One region of the Paenibacillus sp. FSL R5-0475 genome, then DNA from elsewhere that is predicted to be linked to it. Evidence: riboswitches for the same ligand, from Rfam matches in the RefSeq annotation. Region 1 holds a riboswitch; each other region holds the start of a gene.

Region 1 (10,934 bases):
GGAGCTTACCGAATATACCTTATTGTTCTCCTTGGATGGGCAGGAATGGAATAAGCTATCTACAGCGGCAGCATACCCATTATCCCCACAGGCCGTAAAAGGAAATGGATTTACAGGTGTTCTTGTTGGCTTATATGCGACAGGTCATGGTAAAGTAGCTGAGGTACCTGCCCACTTTGATTGGTTCGATTATCGGTCATAATGAATAGCGTTTGTTAGGAGGGAACTTGTTGAGACAAGCTAGTGATTTTACAGAGCCTGCACTAAAGACAGTGTTCGCAGAGGATTTCAAGATTGGCGCAGCCGTCAACCCATTAACTATCCAATCACAGGAGCATTTGCTTGCTTATCATTTCAACAGTATTACCGCTGAGAACGAGATGAAATTTGAAAGTCTGCATCCACTTGAGGACACTTATAACTTTAGGGCAGCAGACCATCTGGTTGCCTTCGCCAGGGAACATCATATGGCGATGCGCGGACATACCTTGATTTGGCACAACCAGACAACGGACTGGCTGTTTGAGGATAAGGGCGGAGGACCTGTAAGCAAAGAGATTCTGCTTGCACGAGTCAAATCACATATTCAGACCGTTGTAGGACGTTATAAGGATGATATTTATGCTTGGGATGTTGTCAATGAAGTTATAGCCGATGAAGGAGAAGAGCTTCTTCGCCATTCGAAGTGGCTCGACATTGTTGGCCCGGATTTTATCGCCAAAGCGTTTGAATTCGCCAATGAAGCTGACCCTAAGGCATTATTATTCTACAATGACTATAACGAATCCCATCCATTAAAGCGTGACAAAATCTATAAACTGGTGAAGTCGCTATTGGAACAAGGCGTGCCGATCCATGGCGTCGGATTGCAGGCACACTGGAATTTATACGATCCTAGTCTGGATGATATTCGTGCAGCGATCGAAAAATATGCATCGTTAGGACTTCAGCTCCAACTGACAGAGCTGGATGTATCCATGTTCCGTTTCGATGATAGACGAATGGACTTAAAGACAGTACCTGCTGAGCTGCTCGAGCTTCAAGCAGATCGATATGAAGCGATGTTCGCACTGCTGAGAGAATACCGGGACGTGATTAGTTCGGTTACGTTCTGGGGAGCAGCGGATGACTATACCTGGCTGGATGATTTCCCTGTTCGTGGGCGGAAGAACTGGCCGTTCCTATTCGATGAAGGGCATAAGCCGAAGCCAGCTTTCCATCGAATTATCACCTCTGCCACGAAATCATAGAGTGGGCAAGCTGCTCAAATAATGAACTGTGAACCCGTCCTTATATCGATTAAGGGCGGGTTATTTATACGTTGATAGATTAGTAGAATAGATCTCAAAGGGCGGATTAAAGTGAGCGTGACAATTAGAACGATTCTGGAAGATTTAATAGGAGCTATGGAACAGATAGATGGGACTGTGGATACTCTTAAGCCGGGGAATCCAAAAATGGTGATTACAGGGATGGTTACGGCATTTTGCGCTACGCAATATGTTGTAGAACGAACGATTGCTATGAACGCCAATTTGTTGATCACACATGAAGGTGTGTTTTACAGTCATCATGAGACGAGCAAGTGGTTAAAGGATGACCCTGTGTCTCGCGCGAAACGGAGTTTGATTGAGCGTTCTGAACTGGCTATTTTTCGTTATCATGATTATTGGCATCGGCATCAACCGGATGGGATCATGGTGGGCTTGCTACGAGAGCTTGAATGGTCAGCCTATGTGGTTGAGCAGCAATCCACTGCTACAATCCTATCGATTCCAGCTATGACGGTAAGTGAAGCGGCTCTGTATATAAAAAGAAAGCTAGGCATCTCCTATGTACGTGCTGCCGGAGACCTATCCCAGATATGCAGACATGTGGGGATATTAGTAGGTTACAGAGGAGGTGGGACGATGGCTATTCCTCTTTTTAATCAGCACAATCTTGATTTAATTATTGCTGGCGAGGGCCCCGAATGGGAAACTCCAGAATATGTGAGGGATGCTGTCCACCAAGGCAGATCAAAAGCGCTGATTATGTTAGGTCATGCGGAAAGTGAAGCTCCAGGAATGAAATATTTAGCTGAAGTTCTGGCACATAAATACCCAATTATTCCCACTTATTTTATTGCTGAACAACCGGTCTATCAGCTGGTTTAATTCGTATAAACCGAAATGAAGAATAAATTTGCATATTATGGAGAAAATGATTGGAAACCAGGTCACTGAGAAAGGAGTGCTTCAATGGAAATTCCTTTGGAGGCTGATGAAGTGTTAAGTCGTATCAAAAAGCTTCAAACCGATGGAAGCTCGATCAGCAAAAAACAAGTGAAGCAAAGCGATCCTGATCTTATGAGAAGTGCGCTGTTCTTTTTTCCGAGCTGGGAGCATGCATTGAAAAACGCCGATCTGTTGTAGCCATATGATTGTATAACGAAGCCGAGTGGTTCAGGGATTGATTTCTGATGGCCGCTCGGCTTTTTTTAGATATATTGAGTAAACAAGAGTAAAAGAAAGAGAAAACGAAGTGTATGCTCAATATGAAATGAAAAGCATGGCTTTCAACATTATTTTGCCCACGGCTCAACTTTACAAGAAACCTTACACGGAGTATGATTCATCACATAACTGACAATTACATAAGAAGTCCGCTTAATTTCCGTTAAGGAAAGCGGGGGAACCAACAACTGGGAACCAGTGTAACAATCGGTACTAGTTATGGGGTGAATCCTGTTCCAGGTGCATAAATGCATCCATGCAGGTAGGGCAACTCTCACTGCCCGAATCCGACAGCTAACCTCGTAAGCGTATGGAGAGAGGATGAATGGCGTATTTGATGATGAATAGCCACAGAGAATCCCTCTGTGGTTTTTTGCTGCGTTAAAAAGCAGATATAGTTGTAGAACCTATCTATGAAAGAGGTGTTAACTTTGCCTATTGCTAAACTGAATGGAACTTCGCTCTATTACGAAATCAATGGAACAGGGACTCCGGTTGTGTTTATCCATGGACATGGATTAACACATAGTATGTTCAAGCCACAATTAGAGTATTTTTCTGATAAATATAAAGTGATTCTGTGTGATTTACGGGGGAATGGCAAATCAGGTGAATTACTGCAGGCCCCAAACGAGATTATTGAAACCCAATGTCTAGATATAATAATGCTATTAAATGATTTGGGTATTCGTGAGGCTGTTTTTGTTGGGAGTGCCTATGGGGGGCTCGTCGTTCAGCATATTGCGAAACAATATCCAGAGCGAGTAAAAGCGATTGTTGTCGCGGATAGCTTTTGTAGAAGTCAGGCGTCAACGATAATCGGTAAAATCCAGCTTATGGCTGCTTATTGTAGCTGGTTAATGTATTACGCTCCAAGTGAGCTTGTACTGCCTTCGATTCGTATGATGTACCGGGAACGCTGGAATCTGGCTTATAACGAGATTAGAAGAGGACTTCTCGATAAACGTCCACGGGAATTGTATCGGCAAAGGCTGGCTACGAGCCATGTGGATTACACTAGATGCTTAAAGTCTTTTAAGCGTCCCGCCTTATGTATTGTAGGTGACTTTAGTGAATTTGGAGTTAATTGTATGAAGGATATGGTGTCTCAGCTGCCACATGCTCAGTTAGTGATCATCCCTAACGCATTAGATCCTAGTAATCTGTGTCAGCCGGAGAAATTTAATGCTATACTTCAGCGGTTTTTGGAGAAACAGCAGGAAACTCAGCAGATTAGTTGATCTTAGTGGTAAGTGAGAAATGAGGGGCGTCCCATAGCCGGGGAGTATGTACTGGCTACGGGGCGTTCTTCTGTATGTCTGTATTTTGTACAATGCTGTCTACTGATGTAAGATTAAAGATATTCGATATTAACTATCTAAAGGAGCTGAGTCATGATGTCTCAAGCCGAAACCATAAAATTGACCTCATTATCTTCAAAAGGGGGCTGCGGCTGCAAAATCGGTCCCGCCGATCTCATGCAGGTTATTCGCAGTCTACCACCAACCGTTCCTAATCCGGATCTACTTGTAGGTCTGGATACCAGTGATGACGCTGGGGTATATCGATTAAGTGATGATCTAGCGTTAGTGCAAACTGTTGATTTTTTCACGCCGATCGTGGACGACCCTTATTCCTTTGGGCAAATTGCAGCAGCTAATGCGTTAAGTGATATTTATGCTATGGGCGGCAAGCCGCTTACAGTGCTTAATATTGTGGCCTTCCCTATTTCTGTTTTGGACAAAAGCATTCTCGGTGACATTTTGCGCGGTGCAGCAGAAAAAGTGCAGGAAGCAGGAGCAACGCTTGTGGGCGGACATTCCATCGACGATAAAGAGCCTAAATTTGGATTGGCCGTTACGGGCCTTGTGCATCCGGACAAAGTAAGAACGAATGCAGGTGCGCAGGCAGGAGACAAGCTGATTTTGACTAAACCTATCGGTGTGGGCATCTTAACGACTTCTATTAAAAAGGATCAGCTATCCCCAGAAGAAACTACACGCCTTACGACAGTCATGTCTACACTGAATAAAAAAGCGGCAGAAATCATGGAGCCCTATGATGTACATGCTTGTACAGATGTTACCGGATTCGGGTTGCTTGGACATGCCTCGGAAATGGCAAAAGGGAGCAATCACGGACTGATTATTCGTCAAGGCGATGTACCGATGCTGCCAAGAGTAAGAGAGCTCGCGGAGCAGGGCTTTGTTCCAGGCGGCACTAAGAATAACTTTGCTCATTTGGAGGGCAGTATTCTTTATCCGGAAGAGATGGACCAATTAAGCCGCTATATTCTGTGTGATGCTGTGACTTCCGGTGGATTGCTGATCTCTGTTGCTCCTGAACAAAGTGAGGATTTGCTAAAAGAGTTAGTAGATGCAGGTGTAGAAGCAGCATTGATCGGAGAGGTAACGGAAGAGCATCCGGGTCAGATTGCAGTTATAGCTGCGCAATAACGCTGGAGTTCAGCTTAGAGGCGACCTAAGAAGTTAGCCACCAGAGGAGAGAGCGCATTGTTTCAGGATATTACATTGGAAGAACTAAGAGTGTTAAAGAATAAGAAGCAGATCACCGTTATCGACGTTCGATCTCCTTCTGAATATAAAGATGCAACGCTGCCGGATAGCTTGAATATTCCCTTTTTTGATGATGAGGAACGGGCTGAAGTAGGTACGTTGTATAAACAGACAAGTGTGCAGGCTGCGAAAGAACGCGGTTTGGAGATTGCTGCTGCGAAGCTACCTTCCTTTGTCAAAGAATTTGCTGCGATTCAAGGGGACAAGGCTGTATTCTGCTGGAGGGGAGGTATGCGCAGCCGTACAACTGCGACCGTACTTTCTTTAATGGATATTCACGCTTACCGATTGATTGGCGGCTATAAAGCTTACCGTAAATGGGTACTCGATGAACTGGAGTCCTATGAATTCAAGGCGAAGCCTTATGTCATTCATGGAAATACGGGTACAGGTAAAACAAACCTGCTGCACCGCCTGAAGGCACAGAGCTATCCTGTTTTGGATTTGGAAGGAATGGCAGGTCACCGCGGTTCTATCTTTGGCGAGATCGGACTTCATGCAAACAATCAAAAAACGTTCGATAGTCTTCTTATGGAGGAATTAATTAAGCTTGGGGATGCTCCTTATGTACTGTTTGAAGCGGAGAGCAAAAAGATTGGGAAGGTCGTAATGCCCCCATTCATGGCCGAGCAGAAGGAGATTGGAACACAAATTTGGATTGAGATGCCACTACAAGCCAGAGTGCAGCAAATCCTTGAGGATTATCGACCAGAAGAATATAAAGAACAGTGCATTTCAGCATTTCGAAGTATCAAATCGCGAATTCATATCCCCATTGCGGCGGAAATCGAGCGTTGCTTGCAAGCTGATATGTTCGGAGAGGCTGTTGCGCTGCTGTTAGAATACTACTATGATCCTAAATACGATTATACGTCTACTCAGTATGAAGGCATTGAGAGAGTTACCTTTAAGGTGAACAATTTGGATGAAGCTGAGGCTGCGGTAATCTCTTTTTTAAGTAATCAGAAGGTATAAGCTTTATGTATCGTAAAGTATGAGGGGTTTAGAGGAGGCTCGGCTTAACAAATGATCTATTTAGACTATAACGCTACAACACCTGTAGATAAGGAAGTAGCAGAGGTTATGATTCCTTATCTTTATGGTCATTTTGGCAATCCTTCAAGCAGTCATTCTTTGGGACAAAAAGCTAAAGTCGGAATCGAGCGAGCAAGAACACAGGTGGCTAATTTCCTGAATTGTACGCCGGGTGAGGTGCTTTTTACAAGCGGGGGCAGCGAGTCGAATAATACCGTCATCAAGGGCGTCGCCCAAACGTATCGACATAAAGGCAATCACATTATTGTGTCTGCTGTGGAGCATCCTGCGGTAATTAAACCGTGTCAGTATCTGGAGCAGTTGGGCTACACGATTACTTATGTACCTGTTGACGCGTATGGAACGGTGCAGGTAGATGATGTGAAAAATCAGCTTACAGACCAAACTATACTAGTCTCCATTATGCACTCTAATAACGAAACGGGCACGATTCAGCCGATCAAAGAAATAGCTGAGGTCTGCCATGAACGGGGTGTCCTTGTACATACCGATGCTTCGCAGTCCGCTGGAAAAGTAGAGCTTGATGTGGCTGAGTTAGGGGTGGATTTTCTAACGCTGGCAGGCCATAAATTATATGCGCCAAAAGGGATTGGAGCATTGTACATCCGAGAGGGCATTCACATCGAGCCATTAATTCACGGAGCAGGGCATGAGCAGGGGAGACGTGCCGGAACGGAAAACACCCCTTATATTATTGGATTAGGAAAAGCCTGTGAGCTTGCTTCGGACTCTGCATCCAGAGAGCGTGTGAAAGAAGTAGCGGATTATTTCTACGATAGATTGCAGAAGGCATTTGGCGACAGAATTCACCTGAATGGTCATAGGCATAAGCGATTGCCCAACACGCTTAACGTTAGTTTTCTTGGAGCGGTGGGTCACGAAGTGATTGCTTCGCTGGAAGATGTGGCTGCCTCAACAGGCTCAGCTTGTCATTCTGGAGAAACATTGATTTCACCTGTTCTAAAGGCAATGAATGTCTCAGCAAGTATTGGGCAGGGAGCGGTTCGTTTTAGTGTGGGACGGTATACGACTAAAGCGGAGATCGATGAGGTTATCGGTAAGCTGAAAGAGTATTTGTTGTGAGTGGATTGCCAGGGATAGCTAAGTTTGCTCAATAGCGTCTCTCCGGATCGAAAGATTAAGAAATTTTAATCGAATATTATAACAAAAGCATCTGTTACTCCTTTAGTGGGGAGGGCAGATGCTTTTGTTTGTGTTAGTGATTATACAATAGTAAAGCCTGCACTTGCATAACCAGTGACTGTATTTACAAGGGTAAGACCTGTAGCAGTGGCTGAGAATACCATAAGTAGACGTGTCTGCGGTGTTACAGCAAAATTGATACCATTCGTAATTCCGCTGACAAAAGTTCCTAAATTAATAGTACCAGTGATAGATGGAAGTGGTACTATTGCACCTGGAATAGGAGTAAATGTGTTATTTGGTGTGGCCGATTGGTACAATTGCGCTGTTACATTTATCGTAGTACCAAGAAGCGATAAAGCAATGGTATTACTGAAGTATGCAGCAATAGATGTTATCACTCCTGAACGAGGAACGGACATTGCAAAGTTGATAAGAGGTCCAAGAACAGTACCTGTCAAATCTATATTTCCACCAACAAGAGAAATGCCTGTGGCTGAACTTCCGAAGCCTATAAGGCTTGTTGTTCCCACCAAACCACCTAAAACCGTGGTCATAATAATTGGTCCACCAGATGCCAGTGGAATGATTGCGCCATCACCGGTTGCCCCAGTAACTCCTGTAACTCCGGTAACCCCCGTCGCACCAGTCGGACCAGCAAGTCCGGCAGTACCCGTAACCCCCGTAGCTCCAGCAAGCCCGGCAGTACCTGTCGCACCCGTCGGCCCAGCAATTCCAGCAGTACCTGTCGCACCCGTCGCGCCAGCCAGCCCCGCAGTACCTGTAGCACCTGTCGGTCCAGCAATTCCAGCTGTACCTGTAGCGCCTGTCAGTCCAGCAAGTCCGGCAGTACCTGTAGCGCCCGTCGGTCCAGGACCTGGAGGTCCCTGTATACCTTGCGCCCCAGTCGCACCCGTCGCGCCTGTCCCGCCAACACCATATTCTCCTTGAGGACCTTGAGGACCTTGAGGACCCTGAGGACCCTGCGCCCCTTGAGGTCCTTGCGGACCAGTCGCACCTGTTGCTCCACCAGCAATTAGTAAATAATCTGATGAACTACCTGGTGTTCCTTTGGGTCCGGCAACAGTAGCTATATAAGTGCTGCCATTAAAGGTTACTACTTGACCCGCTGGATATAATGGGCTTTGTGCCGGATTAAAGACTACAATACCTTGCAGCCCTGCACCAGTGGCTCCTTGTGGACCCTGAGGTCCTTGAGGCCCTTGGGGTCCCTGAGATCCTTGAGGCCCTTGAGGTCCTTGGGGTCCCTGAGGACCTTGTGGCCCCGTCGCACCTTTAATAGGTAAGCCAAGCGCTTGTGAAATAGAAGCTTGAATATGTCTGATTTGAATTACCAACTGATCTTTGCAATGAGGGTCAATCTTCGTGGCGAGGATAAAAGATAATAACTCGGCTAACAGCTGTTGAAGATTAGTACCCACGCTCACGACGGAGAAGGGACTGACCTCAGTAGATACAATAGTTATTTCTACTACAGAAAGAAGCTCCGTTCTAAAAGGGCTGCATATCCTAGCCTCATGCAAGAATTCCATGAGCTCTCTTAACACTCTTTGAAGATTGGAAATATGAAGTGTAGTGGGATTCGTAAGTGCGGGAGGTACCACTATAGCAAGCTCTGTGACTATTTTTAATAGTGCAGCACACTCTCTTTTTCTAACAGGACTGCTTATTCTTCCTTGTTTGTTTAGGATAGCGTCACCTTTGAATGGTCTATGATAATGATCCGACATGCTTCTGTATCTCCTCCTTGAGCTTCTCCTTTTCATACCTTTAAAAATTGGGAACCTGCCCAATCAGCATATTCAGAGAAGCTGAAGTTGTTACAGTAATCGCTCTGGAAGTCAATACACATGAACCTACATTAAAAAGGCAAGCCACCGCTAATACAGTAGCCTGCCTTTTTTTGATAGAGTAGTTTAGTAGTGTTATTGATCTGTACTCCGTTCGCATTCTCACTCAGCCTTCAGTTTTATGAACGAGTATTAGAACGCCTGTATTCCATCGGCGTGATGCTGAAGTTGCGTTTGAACATCCGATGGAGATAAGAACTGCTCGTGAAACCGGTCATTTCAGCAATATCCGATACGGACAGATCGCTCTCTTTCAAGAGGCGACATACTTCCTGCATTCGTACATCCATGATGACATCCACAATAGCTGTCATTGTTTGCTGCTTATAAAGACGGCTGACATATATAGGTGACAGGTTAAGCTCATCAGCAATCTGGTTCAGGCCCAGGCTGGGGTCCGTGTAAGATTGATTGATTTTTTGGTTAATTTGACGGATCAGATCACTTTGCTTAGAGCTACGTTTATCGACCTGTAATTCCTGAATATCATCGAAGAGTTGGTAAAAAGCTTCTTCAAGCTCCTTCATCGTCTCGTAATTCTCAAGTGAAGGTATCTTGAGGATATCTTCCACAGATGTAGAGCTGAGCTTTTTGATATTATCGATGATTCTCTTAATCGTTAGCGTCACCCTGGATAGCGTTAGTTCTAGTACATGGTAGGGGTATTGGTCCAATTCGCGCACGATGTCAGAGAAATGGCTACGAGCTTCGTCTGTTCTACTACTGGTGAGGGCATCGACCAGCTTTTTCTCGTTATCCGCAGGGTAAGAGTATAGGTTATTCTGCAATTCGTTAATCTTCTCCGCGTTGATTAGGCAACCATGCCCATAAAAAAGTCTATGTTTAGAAGCTTCTTTGGCCTGGTTATATAGGCGGTTCAATCGATCTGGATTATCACTAACGGGACTGTACACTAGCGATAATCCTATTTTCAGATAATCGCAGCAAGCCACACGGATTTGCCTTAGCAACACTTCGATTAATTCCGAATCGAGATGTTCAGTGGACGTCATACTGCTAAGCAGCATAACAACACTATCATCGTTCATATCTACGCTTTCCACTTGATAAGTCTGACCGCAAATTTCCGAAGCGATATTCATGATCGCGAACTTGTATGCTAGTAGATAAGCACCTCGCTCTTGTCGCAGGGTATTGTATTCATCAATACGCAGCAATACAAGCCGATAACCTTCGTTTAAGTTGAAAGCAATACTTAGTTGCTCGAAATCACTAGGCCGACTGCTGTGGGGGGCTTTTATACCGAGCACAAGATTACGTAATGAATTCTGTCTAATCGTAAACATACTGTTGCGCTTGTCAGCTTCAAGGCTATTCATTCGGCTTACAATGGAATCAATAGGAAGGTAGAGGCGTTTGGACAGCATTCTAGAAATGATAAGTCCGAATATTAAAATAATCAAAGAAATCAGTAGTGTTGTATTACGGATTTGCTTAGTCTGTTCTGTGATTACATCATAAGGAGTGATGCGAACATACTGCCAACCAAGAGAATCTGGTGAAGTATAGGACACTAATGATTTCTGGCCTTTAAAAGGAGCTGTGAAATAACCTGCGGAGCGGGTTTTAACTTTATTCTCTATCCAACTGCTTTCATCCCCCGAGAGCTTCTCCAATGTCAGCTTGTTCCCCGATAGAAACCGATCTTGGTCATCAAGAAGATAAGTATTACCACTACCGGCGGTATTGCTGTTAGCCAACTCCTTGTTTATCCAAGCTGCTGATATATTAACAATAACTGCAGAATTGATGGCACGGTCCCAGTTGATCGC
Region 2 (10,934 bases), 1.1 Mb from region 1:
AACAGGTCAATATGGCAAGATTAACGAGAAGCCAGAGTTCAAGATTGGTATTCCTCAGGGCGATGATGTAATTACAATGGATCAACTAGAGGAGCAATTCGGTAGCTTGGGGACTTATTAATAAGAAGTTACGAGAGAAAGACCCGCATGTTGCGTATGATATACGCCCATGCGGGTCTTTTTATTAGAAAAAAAGATTTTAATTCTGAACGAGTCAGTAGGAAGTTATTTATGTTCATCCGGTAATACATCTTCGGCCAATATTGAGTAGGTTTGATGATCCTGCCACTGACCGTTTATTTTGAGATACTGGCGGGCGATACCTTCAGGTTTAAATCCGCTCTTCTCCAGCACCCTCCGGGAAGCCTCATTATGCAATAAGATGGCTGCCTGAACCCTATGAAGACCTAAAGCTCGAAAAGCATAGCCTAGAATTAATCCGACCGCTGCCGTCATATAACCTTTTCCTTGCATCCGATAATCCATTAAATAGCCTAAATCAGCATATTGAGCTATACCTCTTGAGACATTAGATAGCGTGATTTGACCTATTAGTTGTCCATCAAGCAGATAGACACCGAACATATAGGCTTTGTCCTCCTGAGCATCCACCAGACGCTGATTGATGATCCGTTGTTGACTCTCCAAAGTGTAGAATTGCTCATCGCGTTTTGGTTCAAATGGTTCATGTGTTAACCGATTATTCAAACGCAGCTCCAGTAAGTTCTCTGTATCCTTTAGCTCTAGAGGAGAAATATAGATACCATGTGAGGTATGATATAAAGTAAGGGTCATTTCAGGTCTCTCCTTTTTTTAAATATAAGAAAGTATAAGTTTAGCACCTATACTTTATGTTTTATATTTCTCGCTTAAACGCTTACCGTCCTTATAAGGACGCCGAAGGCGTTTATGCTTGTTTCGATGGTTTTTGACGTAAACGACGAAAGAATGAGGTCAGTAGGTCTGCACATTCTTCTTGTAAAATCCCCTGAATCACTTCGGTGCGATGGTTAAAACGCGGTTCTTCAAGCAAATTCATGAGGGTCCCGGCACATCCAGCCTTAGGATCAGGAGTGCCATATACAGTGAGGGGTACTCTTGATTGTACAATCGCTCCCGCACACATAGGACAAGGCTCTAAAGTAACATACAGCTGGCAATCCAGCAGTCGCCATGAGTTCATGACATTGCTGGCCTCACGAATGGCAACCATTTCTGCATGAGCTGTAGAATCCATTGTAGTTTCTCTTAAATTGTATCCACGTCCGATAATTTCACCATGCCGTACGATGACCGCCCCAATGGGAACCTCCCCTAATGCTTCAGCCTTGCGGGCTTCTGCTATCGCCTGCCTCATCCAGTATTCATGAACCGCTCGCATATCATCTAGCGATTCACCTGCTTTAATATTCAAGATCATCTTCCCTTCCTTTATATCCATTGTACAACGAACAAATATTCGTTCTTAACAAAATGTGCATAACTCTGTGGATAACCGCCTACTTATACACATTTTTGTACACATCGTTTTATAATAAAATGTTTATATGTGCATAAGCTGTGGATGGTTTCTTAAAATATAAGAAAGTATACGTTTCACGCTATACTTTGTCCTTATATTTCGCGCTTAAACGCTCGCCGTCCGTATAAGGACGCCGAAGGCATTTATACTTGTATATTGTAGAGAAAGACCTTTTGAATTTCAATATTTCTTGAATTGGAACGCTACATTGAAATGTCTTTTCAAATGTGAGGGCAAAAGGTATGATGTTTATTGTAGGCCCCGCAAGGATTTACCAGTGGATAAGAGGTGAACAAACAGTTTGTCCATAAAGACAAAACTATCTGCTATTATTTTTGGGGCGGTGTTGCTAATTTTAGCACTGAACCTGACATTTAACCTTTATGCCGCCCAAAATAATCTACGGAATGAAAGTATTAATAATATGCAACTAACCGCTATGCAAATGGCCGTTTCTGTAGAACAAAGTAACTATAGCTCTAACTATGTAGAATATCAAATTGCGCATAATTTAAGGATGGCGGCTATCTTTGCCTCCGAAGAGCTGGACCCCGACTATAGGAATGTGACGAATGAAGAACTTAAGGCCCTAACTTCCAAGGTGGGCGTGTCTAATATTTCAATTCTGGTAAAGACTGATAACGATATTGTAATAGCGAGGTCTTCGCTACCTAGTGATATTGGGGTGTCCACAAAGGACTGGGGGTACTGGTATCTGGCCTTTTTGGAGTTGTTCGATAATCAGGAGGTATCCGTGGGTCAGGGGCAGGCCATGGACCATTTTTGGTCAGGCCCTTTTGATTATTCAACCTACAATCTTGATTTCATTGAAAAATGGGGATATTACCATGATGAAGAGAGCAACTACATCATAAATCCTGTTATTCTCAATACTGCAGCCAGCGACTATGTCAAGATTACCAATCCCGATCAAATCGCAGCGCAGACTAAAGAAGCTAATCCAGGGATCTTAGAACTCACAGGATTTAACCCGGTAACATTTGGTTCAGCAAGTATGAAGGCTGACGGAACTGACACATTGAATAAGAATCTTGGTAACCGTCCCATTAAGTACGGCACCTATACTTATGGTAATGTGGAGCAGGATAGAACAGCGATGCTATTGGCTCAGGAGAAGCAGAAGCCGGTTACACTGGAGACGAAAGTGCTTGGAAAAAGAGTGCTCAAAAGCTTCATTCCTATCCAATCTCCTGGACTGAAAGCTTATGTGATTGGAGTCGTTTTGGATTACACCGTGATTTCATCTGTGGTTCATGAACAATTAATTAATAATCTGACAACTTCACTGTTATTACTTACATTATTCTTGTTATGTAGTTACATACTGTCTGGATTTGTTACTCGTCCTATTCAGGCGATACTTGCCAAAGTGAACGATGTAGCTAAAGGGAAATTCGAGCCTCCACTTAAGGTAACTAGCCGGGATGAATTAGGGCAACTGGCACTACGAATCAACGCTATGACGGCTCATCTCATGCAGCGCACTAATCGACTCAAACAGACACTGGAAGAGAACCGAGCAGTTAAGGAGCATTTGGAATCGGTTATTAATGGAACCTCTGATGCGATACATACCATCGATATGGACGGCCGAATTACTAGTACGAACAGAGCCTTCGAAGAGCTGTATGGATGGAGTGCCAAAGAGGTGCTAGGGAATAAGCCTTACCTTGTGCCTGCGACAGCGCTTAAGCAGGAGGAAGAGCGGCTTGATGCGTTAAAGAGTGGTGCGGTTCTACCACCAATTGAAACCGTAAGACTTAAACGTGATGGAACAATTGTTGAAGTTAGTGTTAGTACCTCAGTGATTCGTGATGAAGACGGGTACCCACATTCCTTTATTCACGTCTCACGTGATATGACGGAACGTAACCGAATGGAGGAACTGCTTAGACGCTCTGAGAAGCTGACTACAGTTGGCCAATTAGCCGCGGGAGTAGCCCATGAGATTCGTAATCCTCTTACGACGCTAAAAGGATTTCTGCAGCTTCAACAAGAAAAGCAGATTTTGGTCCCCCTCCATATTGAACTGATGTTGTCCGAGCTCGAGCGGATTAATCTGATCGTAAGTGAATTTTTGATTTTGGCCAAGCCTCAAGCTGTTCATTTTCAGGAAAAAGATGTGCGGGATATCCTTGGTGATGTGGTTTCTCTATTAGACAGTCAAGCTCATTTGTTTGGGATTCAGTTTAGTGCGACATTCTCTGAATATCCATCCACCGTACATTGTGAAGTGAACCAGCTAAAGCAGGTGTTTATTAACATCGTCAAAAATGCTATTGAAGCTATGCCTGATGGTGGTGTGATTTCAATGGAGTTAAGAAATACCTTGGATTCTGTCTTCATTCTTATTTCAGATCAAGGCGAAGGAATTCCTAAGGATATGCTGCCTAAGCTGGGTGAGCCCTTCTTCACCAATAAGGAGTCGGGAACAGGCTTAGGGCTAATGATTAGCCAACGTATTATTCAGGCTCATAAGGGTCATTTGGAAATACAAAGTGAAGTGGGTCAAGGGACAACTGTTATGATCAAGCTGCCTGCAGCTGGTACGGATACCCCTTGGCTTAATATTAAGGATGAACGGAGTGAAGGACAACGTGAGAATTAATAAATTCATCAGTGAGACAGGGTACTGTTCACGCCGTGAAGCAGATAAGCTGGTGGAAGGTGGTAGAGTTACGATCAACGGAGAACCTGCTGTGCTTGGCAGTCAGGCCGTTCCAGGCGATGATGTGAGAATAGATGGTGTTGCGCTTGAAACATCAAGCCAGACGGTTTACATTGCGTTAAACAAGCCAGTGGGTATCACTTCAACTACAGAGCAGCATATTAAGGGGAATATTGTTGATTTTGTAGGTCATCATGAGCGAATCTTCCCGATTGGGCGACTCGATAAGGATTCAGAAGGATTGATTTTGCTTACCAACGATGGGGACATCGTTAACAAGATTTTACGGTCCGAAGGTCGGCATGAAAAAGAGTATGTTGTTACTGTAGACAGACCGATTACGCCATCATTTATTACCGGCATGTCCAGTGGCGTAAAGATATTAGGTGAGAAGACGCTACCTTGTGAGGTCACTCGTATTACAGAGCGTGTATTCCGTATTATTTTGACGGAGGGTAAGAATCGTCAGATCCGCCGTATGTGCAGCGCTTTTGGCTACGAGGTTAGAAAGCTTCAACGCATTCGGATTATGAATATTCGTCTAGGGGCATTACAAACAGGAGAATGGCGTGAGCTGTCTGCTGAAGAGAAGCAAGAACTTGGAGCTACACTGAACTACGAACTTCTATAACTTAGAAAAGCCTAGATTTGAATACAATGTATCAAAAAAGAGCTGTTCCATCGGTCTAAGACCTTGGGACAGCTCTTTATGTTTGTAATAGGATAACCATTATTCATCGGAAGGAGCAATACCTGAGAACTCTTTGGTTTCTTGATATTTACGAATAATGGATACTTCAACCCGGCGGTTCTTACTTCGTCCAACAGCTGTTGTATTTTCAGAAATGGGGTGGTATTCCCCGTATCCAATCGCACTAAATTTCCGTGGATTCAGGTTCGTATTTGTTAGCAAGATCTTCATGAACTGAAGGGCGCGATCGGCGCTCAGGTCCCAGTTGGAAGAATAGTCGCTATTAGAGATAGGGATATTATCGGTATGTCCTTGCACGACTACGTCATAATCCGGGAATTGCTGCAGCATGGTTGAGATGGACTTTGCTAATTGCCGAGAATCATCTTTAACTACTGCCTGTCCGGATGCGAACAACGCGTTATCACTTATCGTAATCATAAGCTGGGATTGATTGAGCTTAGTACTGAGTAGATCGGTAAGGCCGTTCTTGCTGATATATTGATCAAACTGCTTCTTAAGCTTCTCTAAATCCTCTTGTTCCTTTTGCCGCAGCTTAGCCATTTCTGTTTGTTCATTTTTCTTGGTTACTGATTTATCCATTTGATCATTTTTTCCTAAATCCTCTTGACTCTTAGATGGCATTGCCGCCCGCTCTTCAAGAACACCTGTACCGCCATTAAGAGCAGAACTGAAGGCTTGACTCATCTCTTCGAATTTTTTGGCATCCGTTGCACTCATAGAATACATTACGATGAACAAGGCTACCAGAAGGGTCATAAGATCAGAATAAGGCAGTAGCCACGATTCATCGGCGTGTTCTTCATGCTCTTCGTGTCGTCTAGTCTTTTTGCTCACCCGATCCACTCTCCTTCTCATCATTTAACTTAGCTCGTTCCGAAGGTGTCAGGAAGACAGCAAGCTTCTGATTGATGGCAATAGTGGATACACCGGATTGTATGGACAAAAGACCTTCGACCATCATCATTCGAACTTCAATTTCACGTTTGGAAAGTCGTTTTAGCTTATTGGCAATAGGATGCCATAATACGTAACCTGTAAAGATACCGAGTAGTGTTGCGATGAAGGCAGCCCCGATTGCTGCAGCCAATTTGTTCATATCACTCATATCAGCCAGAGCGGCTATAAGTCCGATAACGGCCCCGAGTACGCCAAGTGTAGGAGCATACATACCTGCTTGTGAGAAAATGAGTGCGCCTGCTTTATGTCTATCCTCTGTGGCGTGGATGTCCTCCATGAGAACATCGCGGACAAAATCCTGATCATTTCCATCAATAATCATCCGCATGCCATTTCTGAGGAAGTTATCTTCTATTTCATCGACTTTCGACTCAAGAGCCAGCAGACCTTCACGCCGTGTAATAGAAGCCCACTCCATGAACATAGTAATTAATTCGGATTTACTGATTAATTTCTTTTTGACAAAAATCATTTTAAACAGACTTGGAATCTTCTTGACCTCCGAGAACGGAAAGGCCATAAAGATGGAAGCTGCCGTACCCACTAAGATAATAACGTAAGCAGCAGGTGTGGCTAAAGCGTGAAGAGGAGCGTGCTTGAGGATCATACCCCAAATAACTGCAACTAGACCAAAAATTAAACCAAGTATTGTTGAAATTTCCATTATGCACCTCGTCCATGAGATTATAAGATGTGTTCCGACAAAGCCGCGTATATCATCCTTGAAACAGCGGCAAGGCACTCTGTTCGAAACCGAATAACGTATATTCTTATTTATCGACATCATTCCGTTTTTTGTGAAGTCATTTTTTCGGCTATAATGGATAAGGTAAGTAATTATTCATCTGTGGAGAAAACGGAGTGATACATGTGGGTGTAAAGCATGGTAGAGATTACGGTGAAATCCTAACGGATTTGACTGAGGCTGTCGGAAGAATTTCCGATGGGTACTTATTTTTTGAAATGGATCCAGAAGAGTGGCAAGAATTGCCGCAGGAATCCAAGATGGAGGTATGGGAGGCACTGGCTGAGGATCTTTTCTTCGCGCTGGGTAATGAACCTATGATTGAGGTGGGGAGCGGCGTTATCATCTACGATAAGGACACGCACCGCATTAATATTTTAGTCGGAGAAGAGGATTTAGCCTCTGTTGTTTTGATTTAAGAAGAGGGGGCGGCGGGGCGTAATTTGCCCGTAGTTAGTAGCCCGTGTTAAAATTGGTGTAGCCGAGTTATAATCGCTGGGATTCTTGAATACATTTAATCGAAAATATTGCCTTTATCCTGGCACATCCCTTGGACCTCAGAAGCTAAGGGATGTTTTGTTTAACGAATATGACGAGTAAAGGGACCTGCGGATTTTACTGCAATTTTTAGTAAGGGAGGAAACGAATTGTTATTTACGGAAGAAGAACTGCGTGAGCAGATCAGCAAGCTGGAAGGTTGGAAGCTGGAAGAGAATACCATGGTGCGAAAATATATGTTCAGCCAATATATGAAGGGTATTGCTTTCGTTGATGAAGTAGCCACCATTTCAGAAGCCTTTGATCACCATCCACATATTACGATTAATTATAAGACAGTGACTTTACGACTGAAATCAAATGAGGAAGACGGTATTACAGCTCTAGATATTCGAGAGGCACATGAATTTAATGAAGCCTTTGAGAAAAATCGTTAGTGTCACCCAAACTCATAAATAAACGCCCGTGCGCAGATAGTGAACTATCTTCTGGCACGGGCGTTTTTAGTTGCTTAGGTAGTAGTTACTGTTACTTTTTCTCTGAGAGCCAGAGGGCGACGTTTGCAATCTCCTCAGGGGCTAGCTTTTCTTTAAAGGAAGGCATTTGACCGCGTCCTTTAGTGACGATACTGTAGATTTCTTCAGCATCATGCTGACCGCCTTCATTTTGAAGACTGGGTCCAACTCCACCTTGAAGCTGATCGCCGTGACAGGTGATACAGCTGGCTTTCACGGTTGCTTCGGCCTTTGCCGCATCCAATTGGACTTCCGGCATCGTCGGTTTATTCTGTTCAGCTACCTCTTCTTTACCTGGAAGTGTAAACATAAGTACTACCGCAAAGGCACAGGCGGCAAAAAACAAACCGCTCATGATCCATTTCTGCATCCCAGTTCGTCCCTTCTATGTAAGCTGCTCCCTACATTATAGCTCAAGGTGAAGCGTTATCATAGGGTTTGTGACAAAAAAATGAACGATAATGCCATCAAATCATTGAAAAATATGGAATTTAATATTATTTATCATAGACCATGCAATAAAAAGGTTTGTTTCCTGTGGGGGTTAGGCGCTCATACGTATCGGTAATCGTAAATCCACACTTTTGGTAAGTTCGGATCGCCCGCTGGTTCCAGGTCAATACCTCTAGATCAATCTCACGCTCAGGATAACGAAGCAAGGCTGATTGCACGATTGCATCCATGAATATTTTTCCTAGACCTTGACCGCATAGATCAGGGCGCATGCCAATCCCCAAGCGAACAATACCTTCCATTGGAAACAACTGCGCGAATCCACACAAAATCCCTTGCCCATTTAATATGGAGACATATTGCTCATTCCGTAGCTGCGGGTCACCGAACTCGATTCCAAGAGCCTGCATTTGCTCCCACGGCATCCAGCCGTAAATATTATAAGGGGCAGTGTAATCCCAGTTGCAAATCTCTTCCGCGTGACTGGTCTCCATAGGCGCTACATGAAAAGTAACAGAGGGATTTATCATAAGGTCAAGGACCTCCTTTCACGGGGGGGGACTTAAAATGTCTTATATTTCTAGCTTAAAATACTTATGGTCCTTATAAGGACATCGAAGGCGTTTATGCTTGTAACTAATTATATACAAAAAGAGGCATGGTCGACTCAGAAATTTATGAAGATTATTGTTTTACAAATTCTGAGAGGGGTAAATACTAAATAAGACAAAAAACAAGCTCTTCCCCAAGAATCAACATCTTGGAAAAGAGCCTATGTACGATTTACTTATTGAACATCATCATTATCTTCTGTCTCAGAAGCAACAGAATGATAAGCATCTGTGCTCATAATTCGTTTAGCACCGATGTAGCGTTTCACGTAGTAGCTATCACTCAGGGAGCTAATCGTTACACCGCGTGAGGAAGATGCGTGTGCAAACTTGCCTTCACCGACATAAATACCGACATGGGAGACACCCTTACCACTTGTATTGAAGAATACAAGATCTCCAGATCTTAAATCATCTTGGGAGATAGCAGTACCCATTTGATACTGGGAACCTGATTGGTGTGGTAGGTTTATACCAATTTTATCAAATACATACATTGTAAATCCGGAGCAATCAAATCCATTTGTGGAGATGCCGCCGGATACGTACTTAGTTCCGATGGTCTTGTCGATCACTTTATCCATTTTGGAATCCGCGAAAGCGCTTCCTGCTCCGATGGTGAAAATAATGGAAAAGCTAAGTACTGCTGCTGCTAGCTTCTTCTTCAAAAGTTTATACCCCTTCCGGATGCCTACGAGGTTAGCTTAAGGGTTCGGTTGAAGGTCCCCTATGACCCCTCTAAAAATGGAGGTCAATTCACCCAAAGTTGGTTCCCCCGTTTTCCTAATAGTTAGGAAACTCGGCTGATACTGTTGATTAGGAATAGCTTGTAATCAATACATGACAAAACCTTTGTAAATAACAACTTAATGATTACAAAAATGTTACTAAAATCTTACTGCAGTTATTGTAACAAACAGAGTGCCGCTTGGCAATCGTTTTTAACATAATCATGCAGAAAAATTCGTTTTTTTAAAGACAAAATGCATATGTAAGCGATAATATTAAACTAATTTTTATATTTATTGAAATTTTTATCAAATAAAAGTGTTTAAAGTCCGTTCTAGAGGTGTAAAGAATATAATAAGGCAAAAGAAAACCTGGATTCGATTAAGTCAATAATCAAACCCAGGTCTATATAATGTAATTGTGAGGTTATAGTTGTGGGGAAGTATTAATCGTAGGCTATAGCTTGATATGAGGAAGTACTCATTACTCTTTTAGCACCAACGTAGCGATTGGCCCAGTAGGACTGGCTAAGTGAAGTGATGGTCACGCCATATGAAGATGATGATTGTGCGAATTTTCCGTTTCCAACATAAATGCCGACATGGGATACGCCGTTGCCCAATGTGTTAAAGAAAACTAGGTCACCTGAACGCAATTTGCTTTTGGCTACAGGAGTTCCAACATTATATTGAGCTTTTGAAGTACGGGGCAAAGAAAGACCCACCTTCTTGAATACATACGTAGTAAATCCAGAACAGTCAAACCCGGCAGTGTTAGTGCCTCCGGTTTTATAGGCAACTCCAATTGTCTTTGAAATAACACTGTCCATCTTAGAATCTGCAAAGGCACTTCCTCCACCAATAGAGAACGCCATCACAAGTCCTAGCGCCGCAGCGACGCATGCTTTTCTTAAATTCTTCAAAAAAATTGTACCCCTTCCAATGCCTGTGAGGTTAGCTTAAGGATTCGGTAGAAGGTTCCCCTATGATCACTGCAAAGCGAGATCAATTCACCCAAAATATGGTTCCCCCACTTCCCGGTGCAAGGAATTCGGCGTTTTATGCACCAGATAGTGACTTATCGACATGACTACGACAAATACATGAAGTTATGTAGAAATCGTTTCAAATGATTACAAACTTGTTACCAATGGAACAGGACTTATTGTAACAAAGTCTTTACGATTTTGCAAATCCTCATAATTTGTCTATAACGCGAAAGAGTCCCAGCTCCTGATTTAGGAACCGGGACTCTTATATTATGTTCTGTAATGCTTCAAATTATTGTGGAAATGCTTTACTGTGCCATAGATGATATTGAGCTGAAATTCCCCACATTTTGAAGAGTGTTGAGGGCAGTGATGAAAGTTGACGAATAAGAAGTGCTGGTAGGCCAGGACAGAAGATACCCGTTATTCCGCACACTAGCAAAAGGATCAGGCCTGCTGCACCAAGTATGATTGAAATTCCTATTGCCGGAATCAGCGACTTCAAGCAAATG
Region 3 (10,934 bases), 1.6 Mb from region 1:
CTTTCCCCCGGCCTTCTGCCAGTGCTTCAGCGAAGTTCGCAAACAGCACTGTAAACAGCAGAATGAACAACACTGTGATATTGAAGCCTATCGATTGCTCTGCATTAAAATATCCAGGAGCCAGCACCATGAGGAGGACAATGATCGTACCGACCTCTACCACGAACATGACGGGATTTTTGATTAGCGTTACTGGGTTAAGCTTTATAAAACTATCCTTTACAGCGCTAAGGAGTATGGGTCCCGTCAGCAGCTTTTTTCTTTTTACAGTACTCATCTTATTCTCCCTCTTCCTACCGTAAGGTTAGATATTCTGCAATGGGGCCGAGTACAATGACCGGCAGGAACGTCAACGCACCGATAATCACTACTGTACCAATCAGAATTCCCGTAAACAGTCCATTGTCTGTGCGGAACGTGCCAATCGTCTCAGGAACCGGCTTCTTCTTAAGCAGAGAACCTGCTACCGCCAGCATTGCAATGATAGAGACATAACGACCTAGCAGCATGACAATCCCGGTTGTGACATTCCAAAAAGTTGTATTGTCTGCAAGCCCTTCAAATCCTGAACCATTGTTCGCGGCAGAAGAGACATATTCATATAACACTTGGCTGAGTCCATGGAATCCAGTGTTCGTAATCGCCCCTTGCCCCAAATCGGTCAGGAACGCAGCTGCGGTTGGCACAAGGATAATGAACGGATGCACAAGGATCGCTATGGCAATCAGCTTCATCTCCTTGGCCTCTATTTTCCGTCCGAGGAACTCCGGTGTCCTGCCGACCATGAGACCGCACAGGAAGACACCCAGAATCGCATACATCAGCATATTGATCAGTCCGACACCTTTACCACCGAAGACATTGTTGAGCATCATCAGTGCAAGAGGCGTAATGCCTCCCAGCGGCGTCAGCGTATCATGCATATTGTTAACACTACCTGTCGTAGCTGCGGTTGTTACTGAAGTAAACAAGGAAGACTGCGGTATGCCGAAGCGCACCTCTTTACCTTCCATACTACCTTGTGAAGATTCTATTCCTAGTGCATTGATCGCCGGATTGCCTTTCGATTCAGCATAGAAGTTTAGGCTTAATAGCAGAACAAACAAGGTCATCATTGCGGTAAAAATTACCCAGCCCTGACGCTTGTTCTTGGCAAACAATCCGTACATATAAGGGAGCGAAGCTGGCAGCATCCACATAGAGAGAATCTCTAGCACGTTCGTAAGTGGATTAGGGTTCTCAAAAGGATGCGATGAATTGGCTCCGAAGAAGCCGCCACCATTGGTGCCCAAATGCTTGATCGATTCCAGAGAAGCTACTGGACCGATAGCAATTTGTTGCGTTTGCCCCTCTAGTGTAGTGACTTCAAGCGATGGTTTGAGTGTTTGCGGCACATGTAGTCCTACCAGTACCAATGAAACCAGCAGAGCTAGAGGAATGAATACACGAATATGTGCTTTAACGAAATCCTCGAAGAAGTTCCCGACTGATTTCCGTCCTGTGATCCCTCTGACAAAGGCAACCGCAACAGAAAATCCGCTCGCTGCAGACGTGAACATCATCATCGTGATGACAGCCATTTGTGAAAAATACGAAAGTCCCGTCTCCCCGCTGTAATGCTGCAGGTTTGTATTAGTCATAAAACTAATCACCGTATTGAACGAAAGCGTCTGTTCCATATCCGCAATTCCATTCGGATTTAGCGGTAAACCCCGCTGCAATCGAAGAAAGATATAGCTGAAAGTAACCAGTACGATATTCGTTAAAACAAAGCTGAGCGCATACTTCTTCCAGGACATACCGTCACGTTTTTTCAGGCCGATCAGCTTAAAAATTCCTTTTTCCATACCTCCAAACCATCGATCCGTACGGTTCGGTTCATTAGAAAACACATAATATAAATACGTGCCCATCGGCTTAACCAGCAAGATGAGAATTACGATTACAGTAACAATTTGCAAAATGCCCATGAATGCCCCTCCTTAAAATTTCTCCGGATGAATCAATGCATAAACCAGATATATAAACAGCAGTAGGGTAACAGCGATTACTAGAATCACAGCTTATCCCTCCCCGTATCCTCAACTACACCTGCACACCAGCGCATAAATCCATAAAACAACCCGTAAATTACAGCTAACGAAGCCACCATATACAGATCCATCATATCTTCCGCACTCCTTCTTTTATCCTTAATGAGGTGATCTATCTACCAGAAAATCAGCATCACCGCTGTGGGAATAGATTACATAACTCGCGCCAAGTCTTTTATAGACCAATCTAGGATTTATTGAGCTTGTAATTACAAAAATCGGCTGTGTCGTCCAGGTACGGCACATCTGAATGTAACGGCAGCATAACGTAAAGCTGCTCTCGAACAGATATACCCGGCCTACCGGAAACGGCGGGCGAAACCAAGTATTCTGATGGCGGGTATCAACTAGAATAACTTGTTCAATCCCCATCTCTTCGAGTAGGGCCTTCTCAGGCAAGTTGTTGGTCAATCCGGCCATCTTAATGCCTCTGAATTTTAGAAGCTTAATAAAATGTTCGCCTGCCTTCGTTGGCGCACATACCAGTACATATTCATTCTGATCTGTCATCTCTTATTCTCCTCAAATGCTTTGCTTGTAAGATCAGAGCTTGATCACCCTGGTCTTGAAAGAAAAGCTACCGCTAATGATGAATATAACGACCTCTTCGTGAGGTTTTCCATAAATGCTTTGCTTAAAAAAGCACAGCAAAAAGCCACAAAGGATTCTCCTCTGTGGCTCGCTAGCGGTCACATTGCACTCATCCTCTCTCCATACGCTTACGAGGTTAGCTGTCGGATTCGGGCGGTGAGAGTCGCCCTACCTGTATAGATGCGAGCTCACTGGCATCTTCTACAGGATTCACCCCATAACCGGCTTCCGACTCTCACATCGTCTGCCGATTGTTGGTTCCCCCGCTTTCCTTATCGGAAATTAAGCGGATCAAATATTCGATTGTTGTTGAAACAGGAGTAATCATACCCTTATGCAGGAAGTATTGTAAAACCTGATTGATGCCAAAATAATGCAAATTAAAAACTATTTTCGCATTGGATAGCGCTTACTTGATATCCAATCTCTCTATATCTCTTGTTTACTCGAGTTTCAATCCATTAGCGAAAAACGGTCATACCATGTGATTTTATTCACCACAATTAGTGAAATCACCAAAAATCGCCTTTATAAGAAAGGGAACAAGAAAGCGAGATTAAGCGAGGAAGCAGCCCGATAACTCGCAATAAATACCTATTTGGTTCCCTTTTTCGTCGTAGTAGGCAGGATTTGGTTTAAATTGCGCTCAAAAGAACACTTTCTGTTTTTACAGAAACACCTTGAAAAGAGTATGATTCGGGTTGAATCTATTTCACAAAATACATTCAACGCTGAGTTCCTGCATTTGCAGGGAACGGGGGAACCATCAGGCCACATGGCCTACTTGGGGTGAATCCGAAGGAGACTGTTCAAGTCTCACATAGGTAGGGCGACTCTCACCGTCCGAATCCGACAGCTAACCTCGTAAGCGTAAAGAGAGAGACCCTTGATCCGCCACGCTTTGGCACAGGTGTGTGTATACCTGTATTCCAAAACCGCAGCAGAGGTCCTCCTCTTGCTGCGGTTTTTGCGTTACCTGAATCTATAGGGTGATAGCATGCTGGACGGGGTGAAAGGAATGAAACACTATTATTGGGGAACTCAGCAAGGGCTACTTGAGCCGATAAGTCTAAATTATGTTTGCTTTGGAGCGTTGTGGTTCGAAGAGGATCATCACAGAACTATTATCGGCTATGCTTTTGGTCAGAAGCAGATTGAATCACTTCGTCATTTCAGCAGCCCATCTACCTGTGAATACTGTATGGACCGAACAGTTATATACGAAATATATAAAAATATCCGAGAAAAGCAACAGCTGCAGGATTGGTCAGCACACCAACGTTTTCCGTGGCTCACCGCTTTTAAGGAACCGTGGAAAGACGTTGCAGTCGGTTGGTACGTAATGAGATCCCGCAACACCTTTCCCTTACATTTATCCGTTATACGCAAACAGAAATTCCGACTATGGCTGGAGCATGCCGCAGTCTGTGAGAATGAAGCTGAAATGCTCGCCTGTATAGAGAAGGCTAACGTCATTCACCATGTAAATCTTAAGCTTTTGGAAACCTAAGGAGGAGAAATCTGTCATGGACCAGCGAAGACTATCTCGCATAGAAGTATTCGTCTTTGATTCACCAGAGCCTATTCACTATGGAATGGAGGCTGATCAAGACAGCCGTTATGGCATCCTGAAACTTACCTGTAAAGGAGGTAGCAGCTGGGGGGCATGTCTTATCTCTGCCAATACCAAAACTTTCGACCTTATTAAATGGAGTTCTTTTCTCAGAATGATATACCATTGCCGGCTAGAGGAAGCGATAGATAAAGTACGTACCCATGGTTCAGAGTGGGATCAGACTCAGTTTGAGCTAGTGCAAGGTGCTTTACAGGATTTAAAAGCCAAGTTGCAGGGTAAATCCTTGGCAGGGCACATTGAGCAAGGTCGTCTGTACAGAGCTGTCGCTGGTGGGAGAGATTCCAAAGGAGGGCGGCTATATTATAAACCATCCAGTGTAGCGCTTCAAAAACATAGTTATCCAGAACCTGATACCGCCGAGCTTATCAACAAATCCATTTCTTACTTTTCTTTATTATAAGTTCATCCCATAACCCATTCTGAAAGGATCGTGTTTATCATGCCTGACCCCTTACCTTCCGAATCACCCCGTAGAACTATATTTGCAGAGTGTGTTCAAAAGTGTACGAATGATATCTATACGCTCAGTTCCATGTTGTTACAACAATCAGTAGAAGCCGAGAAGGTTACTATCCGTACTTTTAAAGAGCTTCATAAAATATTCCGTCAAAAAAGCTTCGACAGCCAGCTATTCTCTATCGAAGCTTACCGCTCTTGTATCCGACAATGCGCCGATTATTACGCACGCCGGTCTCTTCTGTCTGCCAAGACATTGCCTTGGGAGGAACAGCTTATAAAAACGATGTGGTATGGCCTAAAGCTATCTTTACCTCAAATAAGCATCATTCTGCAAAAGAGTGTTCCTGTCCTAAAAGCACAGCTTAGGCGTGTGCGGGAGCAACTGACTGCTCAAGAGGATTTGCTGCCTAGTGGTAATCTATCCGTTGTCTAACTCCCTCAACTATCTTCCAAATAACTTTTACGATACATACACAAAAAATAAAAAAGCCACGGCATCTGCCGCGGCTTCCTTTCCCTATTTCCCTACTATTACGCTTTACTCTTACGAGCCTTTCCGTACATCCACAATCCCGCAATCATCCCCACCATGGCAATCCCAGTCAATACACCCTGAGTGAAATCCATTAAAGTGGACCCATTGGTCGAGAGCATTCTACTAACCGTAGCCAGAGATACCGAACTCATTAAAAGCATCATATTGTATTGTTCACTTTTAGTCATGATTACCACTCCTTAAAAGTTTATATGAAGCCACTTAGATCTTGTAAGCCTTCATCGCTTTTCTGATCTCTTTAATACTTGGACGTTTGCCGTACATCAATACGCCTGTGCGATAGATCTTGGCAGCCAACCATCCAAAGATGAACGTGGTAACAAGCAGGATGGCTAATGATACAATAACTTGCCAGATCGCTACTTCACCAACACCAATCCGGAGCAGCATGGTCAATGGAGAGGTGAACGGCACATAACTCGCTACCTTAACCAGCAGAGTGTCCGCATTGGAGATACTGAACAGTGGAACATAGAATGCTACGAAGCCTAACATCATAATCGGCATAACCGCTTGACCAAGATCCTCTGTACGGCTGACAATTGAACCTACAGCTGCATACATCAAGGCATAGAGGAAATAACCTAGTACATAAAGAACAATTCCATAAAGCAACAAGTTAATATTAAGCTGGCCTAAATCCAGGTCTAAATCTTTCAAAATCGTTGCATTATGCGGAAGCTTAAGATTGACAACTACCGCTGCGATAATGACGCCAATTTGTAATAATCCTACTAAGAAGACACCGATAACTTTACCGAACATTTGCGCTAAAGGTGAGGCACTTGTAATCAGAATCTCCATGATCCGTGAGCTCTTCTCTGAAGTAATCTCAGCTGCGATCATATTACCGGTCATCATGATAGACATGAAGAACAGCATAAGCATGGCGTATACAATGACGTAATTAATAGGTGGAGCGGATTCCTGCGACGCATCCTTATCTCCCGCAGTCCCATCAGGGTTGAGCTGCTGAGTAGCTATCTGTACCGGTGTTGACATAGCAGCAATCTGCTCCTGCGTCAGCTTGTCGCCAACGACGAACTGGGTGTTGACCTGCTGAAGGGCATTTTGGAGATAGATTTGTACATCGCCCTTCAATTCACCATTCTCACTATGATAAGTAACGGGTGGAAGTCCTTCACCAGTCGGTTCTGCAAAAGTAACATACCCTTCTACAGTCCCTTCATCTAAAGCTTTCTTTAGCCCCGCATCGTCGGCAGAAGTATATTGCACAACTTTTGCCTGCGGCATTCCTTCAGGTGAAGTATAAGCCTTCAACAACTCTGCAGCCTGATTTCCATCTTCCGCGATCACAGCAATTTGAGTCTCTGCGTTTGTTGTAGAATCTCCCTTAAACTGATCGATGATGTACGGAAGATTCATCCCAATGCTGAGCAGCAACACTAGAATTAACGTAGTAATCATGAATGATTTCGTTCTTACTTTATTTTTAAAGGTAAAGCCAATAATTGTCCCCATCTTATTCATGAGATTCACCCACCGCTCTGATAAAGATTTGATTTAACGTTGGTTCCTTAATTTCAAAATGCTCCACTTCACCCTGCGCCATCGCCTGCTGTAAGATACGTTGTGCTGCGCCGATCTCACTGATTGACAACAGATAACCTCGCTCCTGTCGCTGTACTGCTGTTACACCTGCAATTGATTCTAGACCGGTCACTTCGTTATCCGTACGCAACAATACTTGTTCACGAGGATATCCACTCTTAATCGTACGAATATCGCCCTGCACGACAGTATTGGAACGATCCAAAATCGTAATATTACGGCAAAGCTCTTCAACATGCTCCATCCGGTGAGTAGAGAATAAGATACTCGTTCCTTGATCACGCAATTCTTTTACCGTATCTTTCAGTAGTTCCACGTTAACAGGGTCCAAGCCACTGAAGGCTTCATCAAGGATGAGAATTTGCGGCTTATGAACGACTGCGGCGATAAAGCCCATTTTCTGCTGATTCCCTTTGGAGAGCTCTTCAATCTTCTTATTGTAGTAATCCGGAACCTCAAACCGATCGAGCCAGTAGCGAAGGCTCTTATCTGCATCACTAGCCGACATCCCGCGCAGACGTGCCAAGTAGACGATTTGATCGCTTACCTTTACCTTTGGATATAATCCTCTTTCTTCGGGCAGATAGCCCATGATTTGCTGAAGTTCGCTGTTATACGACTTTCCATTATACAAAATATTCCCGCCATCAGGGTAAATTAGGCCAAGCACCATGCGCATTGTGGTTGTTTTCCCTGCACCATTTGCCCCCAGTAATCCGTAAATTTCCCCCTTGCCTACCGTTAGGTTAATTCCGTTTACAGCGGTTTTTTCTCCATATTGCTTCATTACACTTTCCAGCTTTAAGGCTTCCATTTCTCTAGTCCCCTCTCTTGTGATCAATCAGGATAGGACGGTGTCCCTGTGTCCATAAACCCAATATTTCGTCCAATTCTAAACTGCGACTCTTGATAACCTTTACGCCCAAGTCCTGAATGCGTTTCTCGTTCTTAGAAAATTGTTCTATGATAAAAGAAGCTACACCCGGTGTATCCATGGTAAAGTTTATACCTCCCGGTAATTCCGCTGATAACTCAGCAAGCTCCTCTTCACCTGCAACCTGTACCCATACCTCGGTCCAAGTACCGAATAAACTGTCTTTCTCGGCCATACCCAGCAGTTCACCTCTATGCATAAGCATGATATAATCTGCCAACCGCCGCACCTCTTCCACAATGTGTGTAGAGATGATGATCGTAGCGTTGTTCTCATCCATATATTTAAGCAGCGTCTCGATCATAATCTTCCAGGCAAAGGGATCAAGACCTGATGAAGGTTCATCCAGTAGCAGCAGACTTGGGCGTGACGCAAGTGCTGCGGCAATTTCGAATTTCCGACGCTCACCCTTAGACATCTTAGAAAGCCTCATATGATATGGAACCTCAAAGCGATCCATTAGATCCTGAAAATACGACTCATCCCAGTTCGGATACCAATGCTGTCGAAATTGAGCGGCCTCTTCTGCATTCCAGTGGTTCTCCTCAGTAATCGACGTCTCAGGAACATAGGCAATGGTCTGCCGCAGCTCCAGAGGCAACCCGCTATCATACTTGTTCTCAAACCAATATATCTCGCCTTCCTCTGGATTGGTCAACTGCATCAGTAGATTCAGTAGCGTGCTTTTGCCAGATCCATTCTGACCTACCAGGGCTGTAATATATCCTCTTGGCAGATTCATGGTCAGCGGTCCTATCGTCTTGTTTCGCCGCTGTTTAAGTACATTCCGCAATTCTATAGCCATCTGTACCATATGAATATGCGCCCCCCTTTCATTCCTTTGCTCTATACTTGCGTTCTACAATCTCCATAAAAATCTGCTCAAGTTCATCCTTGCTGCAATGTACCGATCGGCCGATATCCACAGCACTTTCAAGTGCTTTGCCTACCGTGTCTCGTTTGTATTCTTCCATTGCTCCGTCGCCTATGTGGGATACAAAGGTACCTGTTCCTTGTCTCGTTCGCAGCAAACCTTCGTTCTCCAGATCCTGATATACGCGCCGCACTGTAATTACACTGCATTTCAGATCTCCTGCAAACTCACGAATCGAGGGCAGTAGCGTACCTTCTGTAATGACTCCGCTAATGATTAATGATCTAAGCTGAGTCTCTATCTGATGATAGAGGGGCTCTGCACTATTTTCGTTGATTTGTACCGGTATCCACATTATTTACACCTCGCCTTCCACTCTAGCGTGCTAGAGCGCAGTCCTTGCCATTCCGATTTTTTATACGAGATTGCGACTCTTCAGTCGATGTATAGTCCATTTAGAGAATAACTGCACAGATATTGTCCCCAGCAGAAGTGATCCCCACATGATCGGAGATAACAGCCCCCACTCCTTGGAATAGGAGATACTGTATAAAAACAAATTACCTCCCCCAAGTGTAACTAGGAATGATATTCCCCACGATAACACTACGATAAGCAATGTTAGCCATAGATAAGCTTTGCCGCTAAAAAGATACTCAATAAAAATATATAGACCTGAGACCATGAATCCGAAGCCGAGCCATGTAATGGCAAAAGCTATATACGAGGGAACCGCCAGCTCTGTCCGGAAATTTTCCCCTAACAAGTAAACAATACCGAAGAATAACGTACCATTTAGAATAAAGGAGCAAACTCCCTGAAGTTTTCTCCGCGATAATATTACTGCAGCTGGAATTGGTAAGGTTCTTAAGTAAACCAACATTTTTGTGTAAGAGTCTTCACTCCAATATTTCATGGAACGGCGAGAGAATGTTAATCCCAATAAGGGTATGAAGGAGAGAAATAAGAAATCCGTTATCATCGTCCGATCCTGCTCACCTAGTACGTCATTTGCTACCAGGCTAGTCATTCCACCAAGATAACACATAAAAATAACTGTTATTACGAGGGTCCCAAATATCTTTAATTTGTCTCCGCGAAAATCAGAGCGCAACATAAACCATGAATCTTTTAATGTTCTCATTAAAACTAACCTCGCTTTACAATGTCTTCAGCGTCTAGCAGAAGCAGGTGTTCATATCCCTGTGCTTACTGTATATATCTATATACACAGTATATGACCTTAATTTACCATTGTCAATCCTGTAAATGGAAAACATTCAAGTTGATTAGGAGGTATGCGCTCCCCGTCCCTTTGGAGAAGGGTTTGCACGTATGAGAAACTGATCATTATTGGGATTAACTAATCAGAGGATTAAACATTACTTATGGAGAGGCTGTATGTGAGCGAAGGACGCGGAGTGAGGTCAGCCTCATTGTTGTTTCGCCAATGGGTTGTAGGTGTAGGGCCAGTTGTTGCGGCTCGGTGGGGTGACTGAAGGGCGGGAGCGACGCCTCTGTGGGTGTGACCACTAATGGATGCGACTCCTGGGGTGTGCGGATACTACTGGGTGGTGTGAACGCTCAATCGATGAGAGGGCTCGGCGGGTGCACTGCTGAGTGGATGTGACCGCTCGGCGAGTGTAACTGCTAGTAGAAGAAACAATTAGGGAAAATCTCCCTCTAATTACTTGGATTTAGCCTGAAATCATCGTTTTTAGGGAATTCCTCCCTATAAATTCAGCCATTTCTGCGTTTTAGAGCTTAAACGGTTAAAATACAGGGGGAAATTCCCTAATTATCGTTTTCCGAGCCCAAAACTCATCTTTTTCAGGGAGGTTTTCCCTAAAAATAAGTAAATAGAATGCTTCACATCACGCCACTGTTCATATCACGAGTGATTTCACAGTTCAATTTTACAACTTCAGCACTCCCCCAACTCCATAAACTAAAATAAGCCCGTTATCCATCATCCCTATTTAGGAACGAACAGATGCACAGGCTTATTTCATTACTATTCACACAAATTCATGTAAGATTCGCACGCATATTCACATGCTCTTTTCACACGCCAATCACAAGCTCTATTCACGCAACTATCTTACGCGCCCAAAATAACTTCCCACACCGGCTTGGTGTGTCCACCTGGATACAGAACATAAAGCAGCACATACACCATAACGCCAGTAATCGCAGTAATGAACCAGATTATAGATGTC

The links. Region 1 has a riboswitch for cyclic di-AMP ahead of MKX41_RS20065 (alpha/beta fold hydrolase). Riboswitches for the same ligand answer to the same signal wherever they lie in the genome.
Region 2: another riboswitch for cyclic di-AMP. It lies ahead of MKX41_RS25160 (C40 family peptidase); the one in region 1 lies ahead of MKX41_RS20065 (alpha/beta fold hydrolase).
Region 3: another riboswitch for cyclic di-AMP. It lies ahead of MKX41_RS27330 (hypothetical protein); the one in region 1 lies ahead of MKX41_RS20065 (alpha/beta fold hydrolase).

The regions. Positions count from the first base shown of each region.
Region 1 covers NZ_JBBORK010000001.1:4,488,236-4,499,169, reverse strand. The annotation lists gene MKX41_RS20085 (glycoside hydrolase family 43 protein) at 1-202, shown strand, start outside; gene MKX41_RS20080 (endo-1,4-beta-xylanase) at 231-1,250, shown strand; gene MKX41_RS20075 (Nif3-like dinuclear metal center hexameric protein) at 1,362-2,156, shown strand; gene MKX41_RS20070 (hypothetical protein) at 2,241-2,414, shown strand; cyclic di-AMP (ydaO/yuaA leader) riboswitch at 2,636-2,820, shown strand; gene MKX41_RS20065 (alpha/beta fold hydrolase) at 2,927-3,736, shown strand; gene selD (selenide, water dikinase SelD) at 3,890-4,951, shown strand; gene mnmH (tRNA 2-selenouridine(34) synthase MnmH) at 5,009-6,046, shown strand; gene MKX41_RS20050 (cysteine desulfurase family protein) at 6,098-7,210, shown strand; gene MKX41_RS20045 (exosporium glycoprotein BclB-related protein) at 7,351-9,021, opposite strand; gene MKX41_RS20040 (AraC family transcriptional regulator) at 9,261-10,934, opposite strand, start outside.
Region 2 covers NZ_JBBORK010000001.1:5,598,333-5,609,266, forward strand. The annotation lists gene MKX41_RS25105 (hypothetical protein) at 1-121, shown strand, start outside; gene MKX41_RS25110 (GNAT family N-acetyltransferase) at 226-795, opposite strand; gene tadA (tRNA adenosine(34) deaminase TadA) at 908-1,420, opposite strand; gene MKX41_RS25120 (ATP-binding protein) at 1,824-4,151, shown strand; gene rluF (23S rRNA pseudouridine(2604) synthase RluF) at 4,141-4,842, shown strand; gene motB (flagellar motor protein MotB) at 4,942-5,760, opposite strand; gene motA (flagellar motor stator protein MotA) at 5,744-6,547, opposite strand; gene MKX41_RS25140 (hypothetical protein) at 6,754-7,047, shown strand; gene MKX41_RS25145 (4a-hydroxytetrahydrobiopterin dehydratase) at 7,276-7,563, shown strand; gene MKX41_RS25150 (c-type cytochrome) at 7,655-8,011, opposite strand; gene MKX41_RS25155 (GNAT family N-acetyltransferase) at 8,139-8,624, opposite strand; gene MKX41_RS25160 (C40 family peptidase) at 8,882-9,373, opposite strand; cyclic di-AMP (ydaO/yuaA leader) riboswitch at 9,379-9,520, opposite strand; gene MKX41_RS25165 (C40 family peptidase) at 9,880-10,308, opposite strand; cyclic di-AMP (ydaO/yuaA leader) riboswitch at 10,362-10,500, opposite strand; gene MKX41_RS25170 (hypothetical protein) at 10,715-10,934, opposite strand, start outside.
Region 3 covers NZ_JBBORK010000001.1:6,092,733-6,103,666, reverse strand. The annotation lists gene kdpB (potassium-transporting ATPase subunit KdpB) at 1-277, opposite strand, end outside; gene kdpA (potassium-transporting ATPase subunit KdpA) at 294-1,970, opposite strand; gene kdpF (K(+)-transporting ATPase subunit F) at 1,983-2,060, opposite strand; gene MKX41_RS27335 (hypothetical protein) at 2,193-2,603, opposite strand; cyclic di-AMP (ydaO/yuaA leader) riboswitch at 2,794-2,983, opposite strand; cyclic di-AMP (ydaO/yuaA leader) riboswitch at 3,404-3,569, shown strand; gene MKX41_RS27330 (hypothetical protein) at 3,703-4,194, shown strand; gene MKX41_RS27325 (hypothetical protein) at 4,211-4,720, shown strand; gene MKX41_RS27320 (hypothetical protein) at 4,760-5,212, shown strand; gene MKX41_RS27315 (hypothetical protein) at 5,311-5,502, opposite strand; gene MKX41_RS27310 (ABC transporter permease) at 5,537-6,826, opposite strand; gene MKX41_RS27305 (ABC transporter ATP-binding protein) at 6,819-7,721, opposite strand; gene MKX41_RS27300 (ATP-binding cassette domain-containing protein) at 7,726-8,583, opposite strand; gene MKX41_RS27295 (GntR family transcriptional regulator) at 8,675-9,070, opposite strand; gene MKX41_RS27290 (hypothetical protein) at 9,131-9,859, opposite strand; gene MKX41_RS27285 (DUF420 domain-containing protein) at 10,817-10,934, opposite strand, start outside.